Regions from separate parts of the Rahnella sp. RFA10(1/100) genome, predicted to be linked through region 2. Evidence: predicted binding sites of a transcription regulator. Region 2 holds the regulator's gene; the other holds the start of a gene.
What was found. The regulator CRP, encoded in region 2, controls carbon source genes, mostly activating them, when cyclic AMP is high. The targets are predictions, from matches to a motif close to ATGTGANNNNNNTCACAT.
Positions count from the first base shown of each region.

Region 1: a site for CRP is predicted at 1,499-1,516, ahead of idnO (gluconate 5-dehydrogenase). Genes of this name have one in related genera too.

Region 1 is NZ_SEWR01000002.1:290,005-293,290, reverse strand. It holds gene ETV65_RS08035 (SDR family oxidoreductase) at 1-606, opposite strand, end outside; gene idnO (gluconate 5-dehydrogenase) at 618-1,382, opposite strand; gene ETV65_RS08025 (LacI family DNA-binding transcriptional regulator) at 1,588-2,571, shown strand; gene ETV65_RS08020 (MFS transporter) at 2,898-3,286, shown strand, end outside.
Region 2 is NZ_SEWR01000005.1:15,001-18,286, forward strand. It holds gene ETV65_RS15745 (phosphoribulokinase) at 1-618, shown strand, start outside; gene ETV65_RS15750 (OsmC family protein) at 622-1,029, opposite strand; gene crp (cAMP-activated global transcriptional regulator CRP) at 1,392-2,024, shown strand; gene ETV65_RS15760 (YccS/YhfK family putative transporter) at 2,086-3,286, shown strand, end outside.

The DNA.
Region 1 (3,286 bases), on a different contig from region 2:
CATCCTGCCTGCCAGCGCTTTATTCCCCATATCCGTTGCTGCATTGCCGATATCAATTTGCCCGCAGGCAATATTAAAGGCACGTCCGTCCAGCGCGGTGGATTTCGTCAGGCCGGTGATCGCATGTTTACTGGCAGTATACGGTGCGGAATTCGGCCTCGGTGACTGCGCCGAAATCGAACCGTTGTTAATGATACGCCCGCCCTGCGGCGACTGGCGTTTCATCAGCTTAACCGCCGCCTGCGTACACAAAAATGCACCGGTCAGATTGGTATTGATCACCGACAGCCAGTCTTCTACCGGCAGTTCGTCAATGGGCACATCCTTCACGTTATTACCGGCATTATTGAATAACAAATCCAGTCGTCCGAAGGTTTCCTGAATATCCTCAAACAGTGCGGCGACCGATTGCGGACGGGTCACATCCAGCTCACGGGCTACCGCCTGTCCCGGCGCAAACAACGACACAGCCTGCTCCAGTTTTGCCTGATTACGCCCGGCCAGTATCACTTTAAATCCGATAGCTTCCAGCGCTTTTGCAGCACTTAACCCGATGCCGCTCCCGCCGCCTGTCACTAATGCAATTTTGGTGTCTTCAGTGCTCATATCAGCTCCTTCTACACAGCGGCCAGCATACCGCCATCAATAAACAGCAGATGTCCGTTGACGAAATCAGAGGCTTTGGATGACAGATAGACTGCACCGCCGACCAGCTCTTCCGGATTGCCCCAACGTGCGGCCGGTGTGCGTTTGCACAGCCATTCTGAGAATTCTTTGTTGTCTACCAGCGCCTGTGTCATGTCGGTTTTGAAATAACCCGGCGCGATTCCGTTCACCTGAATATTGTAGCGCGCCAGCTCAACGCACATGCCCCGGGTCAGCATTTTTACCGCGCCTTTCGATGCCGCATAAGGTGTAATGGTGTCACGCCCCAGTTCGCTTTGCATCGAACCGATATTAATGATTTTGCCGTGCCCGCGCGGGATCATGTAACGCGCCACCGCCTGCGACACCAGAAATACGGATTTCTGATTCACGGCAATGACATCGTCCCAGTCTTTTTCCGGAAACTCGGTGAATTTATGGCGGCGCTGGATCCCGGCGTTATTTATCAGTACATCAATGGGCCCGATGGTGCTTTCGATATGCTCAATCGCCTGATTCACCGCCTGACTGCAGGTGACATCAAACGACACCGCATGGGCAATAAAGCCCTCTGCCCGCAGGGCTTCAGCGGCCTTCTGCGTTGATTCCTGTTGGGTGCCGTTGATGATAATTTCTGCACCGTGCTGCGCCAGCCCTTTCGCCAGCAGGAAACCCAGACCGCGCGTCGAGCCGGTAATCAGAATCTTTTTATTATCCAGTGAGAAGAGATTTGTCATGACGTTGGCCTTATTGAATGCTGATTTAAAAAGTTAGCTTCACTACACCGGTTTACTCTGCGCTAAACTGTGATGCAGATCACCTGCCGGAATGTTAAAAAACCCTGTTACTCCCGGTGTGATCATCATCATTTTGGTAACAATCTCCGGCACTTTCTGTTTCAATAATCAGGACTATTTGCAGGCCCAACCAGGAACTTTCCGCATGAGAAACCAGCGCGTGACATTACAGGACATCGCCCAACTGGCGGATGTCACGAAGATGACGGTGAGCCGTTTTCTGCGCACGCCGGAAAAGGTGTCTCCTGAAACCCGTGATCGCATCACGAAGGTCATGGAAGAGGTGGGATATCCGCTGGAAGAAGCCCGCGGACCGGCCAGAGCGCCGCGTATCGGCATTTTAGTGCCGTCGTTTAACAACCAGATTTTCTCGGACTTACTGGCGGGCATTGAGTCGGTCACTTCCGCGCAGGGCTTTCAGACGCTGGTAGTCAATTACGATTACAGCAAAGAACGCGAGGAAGAACACATCATCAATCTGCTCGGTTATCAGCTGGCCGGATTGATCCTCACTGATTCCGTGCATACGCTGAAAGCCGATAAGTACCTGAATGCGGCAGAAATTCCTGTGGCCCAGGTGATGGATCTCGACGACCCGCACGGGCGCATCGCCGTCGGTTTTGATAATCAGCAGGCGGGTTATGATATGGCGAATACCTTGCTCGCCAGCGGCAAAGAACATGTGGTGTATTTCGGTTCGATGTCTGACGCCCGTGACCAGAAGCGTTATCAGGGTTACAGCCGCGCCATGAATGAACGCGGACTGACGCCGGTGCATATCACGCCGAATAAAGTGTCGTCGGTATCTATCGGTGCGGGCATGCTGGCCATGGCGCGTCAGTTATATCCGCAGACCAACGCGATTTTGTGTACCAATGACGATATTGCCGTCGGCGTGTTACAGGAATGTATCAAACTGCGGATCCGCGTCCCGCAGGATATGGCAATTTCCGGTTTTCACGGGCTGGATATCGGTCTGGCAACCACACCATTATTAGCCAGCGTTATCACTCCGCGCTTTGAAATGGGGAAAGTGGTGGCGGAGATATTGCTTAAAAAAATCAGAAACCTGCCCACGATCGAACGCGTGGATTTGCATTACCGGATCTCCCTCGGCGGCACCATTTAACTCTCCTTTTCCCTCTATTTCCCCCCTGCGGACCTGCACACAAACTCCGGTGCAGGATCACGTAAGTGGTAACACCTTTTCTTAACATAATTCAACGTGACGTCTGTCACGAAATACTTTCCTCAAAATGCTTTTATTAAGTCATCGCCGAAAGACGAGATATTTAATAAAACGTCGCATTGAACATGCTCTAAATAATTCAGATTACAGGAAGGCGGCAAGAGCGTTAATCCCCGGGAACTGAAACAAGTCAGTGACCGGCGTTAGCGGGTGCGGACAACGCATCTGTAGCCTGAAGTATGACGAGCATCACCGAGGAGCACAGAATGGATAATAAGATTCCTAAGGCACGCTGGCTGCGCGTAATAACGCCAATTCTTATTGCTTGCATTATTTCCTTCATGGACAGGGTCAATATTAGTTTTGCTATGCCTGGCGGCATGGATGCTGAATTAGGAATTACCGCTTCAATGGCCGGTCTGGCCGCCGGTATTTTCTTTATCGGGTATTTATTCCTGCAGGTTCCGGGCGGCAGTCTGGCAGTACATGGCAGCGGACGAAAATTTATCGCCTGCTCTCTGGTTGCCTGGGCAATTATTTCGATTCTGACCGGTGTGATTACGAATCAGTATCAGCTGCTGTTCCTGCGCTTTGCGCTGGGTGTGGCAGAAGGCGGGATGCTGCCGGTCGTGCTGACGATGGTCAGTAACTGGTT
Region 2 (3,286 bases):
GAATATGGCAAAACCGGCACCGGCCGTTCACGTAAGTATTTGCATACTTATGACGAAGCGGTTCCCTATAATCAGGTGCCGGGCACGTTTACGCCATGGCAGGCGTTGCCGGAACCAACGGATATCTTATTCTATGAAGGCCTGCACGGCGGTGTAGTGACAGACAAAATTGATGTCGCCGCCCAGGTCGATTTGCTGGTCGGCGTTGTGCCTATCGTTAACCTGGAGTGGATCCAGAAACTGGTGCGCGATACCGGGGAGCGTGGCCATTCACGTGAAGCAGTGATGGATTCCGTCGTGCGTTCGATGGATGATTATATCAGCTACATTACGCCGCAGTTTTCCCGCACCCACATCAACTTCCAGCGTGTGCCGACTATCGACACCTCAAACCCGTTCGCAGCAAAAGCCATTCCGTCACTGGATGAAAGCTTTGTGGTGATCCATTTCCAGGGACTGGACGACATCGATTTCCCCTATCTGCTGGCAATGTTGCAGGGGTCATTTATCTCGCACATCAAAACGCTGGTGGTACCAGGTGGGAAAATGGGGCTGGCGATGGAGCTGATCATGGCGCCACTGGTGCAGCGCCTGATGGAAGGTAAGAAAATCGAGTAAACTTTATTCCGCTGCAATCACTTCAAAGCTGTGGGTGATGGTGGCCGCTTTACCCAACATCAGAGACACTGAACAGTATTTTTCGGCAGAAAGGCTGACCGCACGTTCAACAATCTTATCGGTCAGATCCTTACCGGTGACGATAAAATGCAGATTGATATGCGTGAACAGACGCGGCGCTTCTTCGCGGCGTTGTGAAGTCAGCTTCACTTCACAATCACGCACGTCATTACGGCCTTTCTGTAAAATAGATACCACGTCAATTGCACTGCAGCCGCCTGCGGACATCAGTAACATTTCCATCGGGCTTGGGGCTTTATCGCCCGCGTTACCATCCATTGAAATCTGATGACCCGACGCTGACTCACCTAAAAAGGTCAGCCCTTCAACCCATTTGACACGTGCGTGCATGAACTATTCTCCCGGTGAATAAACTTTTAGAAATCTGCTCTCAGAGTACCCTTTAGACCAAAATCTGGCAACGTAACCCGATCGCCATCATGCTGAAGCGAGACAACAGAAGACAGCATCTCAAACCTGTGCTACAAACAAAGCCGAAACATACTTTCCAGTAAATTGCGGTGACGGTTTTTGCGGTTTAAGAACAGAACCCACGGTGTTAACAGCAATAAACAGGCTGTTGCACTCCGACATCCGCTTGCAGCATTTCTGGGGAGTTATATGCTGAAAGGGCGCTTTGGATTTGAAGTGCCATACAGGGAACTCTGAGCCCTGTGATTTTGGGCAGCGATAACAACAGAGGATAATAGCTAATGGTTCTCGGCAAGCCACAAACAGACCCGACTCTTGAATGGTTCCTGTCTCACTGTCATATACATAAGTATCCTTCTAAAAGTACGCTGATTCACCAGGGTGAAAAAGCCGAAACGCTTTACTACATCGTGAAAGGGTCAGTTGCTGTCCTGATTAAAGATGAAGAAGGCAAGGAAATGATACTGTCCTACCTTAACCAAGGTGACTTCATCGGTGAGCTGGGACTCTTCGAAGAAGGTCAGGAACGTAGTGCCTGGGTACGTGCTAAAACTGCCTGTGAAGTGGCTGAAATTTCGTATAAAAAGTTCCGCCAGCTGATTCAGGTTAACCCGGATATTCTGATGCGTCTCTCCGCGCAGATGGCCAACCGTCTGCAAGTGACGTCAGAGAAAGTCGGCAACCTTGCCTTCCTCGACGTAACCGGTCGTATCGCTCAAACGTTGCTCAACCTGGCTAAACAGCCTGATGCAATGACCCATCCGGACGGGATGCAAATCAAGATTACCCGTCAGGAAATTGGCCAAATCGTCGGTTGTTCACGTGAAACAGTCGGACGAATCCTCAAAATGCTGGAAGATCAGAGCCTGATCTCCGCACACGGGAAAACGATTGTCGTTTACGGCACACGTTAATCCCTCGAAAATTGGCGCGGCAGAATACTGTCGCGCCTTTTTTATGGGCTAAGCTTTACCCATGACGTTATGGCGAAAACTGTTTTACCATCCTGAAGTGAATTACGCGCTGCGCCAGACGCTGGTGTTGTGCCTGCCTGTTGGCATTTGCTGGCTGTTTGGCAACTTGCAAATGGGTCTGCTGTTTTCCCTCTGCCCGGCCTGCTGTAACATCGCCGGTCTGGATACCCCGCACAAACGCTTTTTCAAACGTCTGATCGTCGGCGGTTCACTGTTTGCCGTGAGCAGCATTCTGCTGCAACTGATGCTGGAAAACTGGTACGTTCCGCTGCCGCTGATCATGCTATCGCTGGCGTTATTGCTCGGCGTTACCGGTGAAATCAGCCCGTTACATGCGCGCCTGTTACCCGGCGCGCTGGTAGCCACTATTTTCACGCTGAGTATGGTCGGTGTGCGCCCGATGTGGCAGGCACCGGTGCTGTTCGCAGCAGGCACAGCCTGGTACGGGGTGTTTAACTGGGTGTGGTTTCGTATTTCGCAAGAACAGCCTATGCGCGAAACGCTCAGCCAGCTTTATCTGCAACTCGCGGATTATTTCGAGGCCAAGTACAGTCTGCTGACGCAACATACCGATCCCGAGACGGCGTTGCCGCCATTACTTACCCGTCAGCAGCAGGTTATCGATCTGATTGCCCTGCTTTATCAGCAATTACACATGCTGCCACAACACGGACATCATCATCACCATAAGCGACTGTTTCAGCTTTTTCAGGTTGCTCTCGATTTGCAGGAGCACATTACCGTCAGCCTGCATCAGCCGGAGGAAGTACAGAAACTGGTTGAGGAAAGCCATGCAGAAGCGGTAATCCGCCGCAATGCGCAGGTGATTTCCACCCGTCTTCGGGTGATTGCCGGCGATATTCTTTATCACCGTTTATCTGAGCGCTTTACCATGGCCAATGAGCTGGCTGCGCTGGAGAAAATCGCCGCGCGTAACCCGGACAATCCGGTTGGCCAGTTTTGTTATTACCATTTCAGCCGCATTGCGCGCCTGCTGCGGACCCAGCGCCCGTTATACCGGCGCGATCTGATGAGCACCCAGCCACGTCTGCCCTTCTGGACTGCGCTAAAAAGCTATCTTTCTTTCAAATCCGTGGCCCTGCGTAATGCCGCGCGTCTGGGCATTATTTTAGCGATTGGCAGCAGCCTGGGGCTGTTCTTCAATTTGCCCAAACCGTACTGGATTTTGCTGACTATCATGC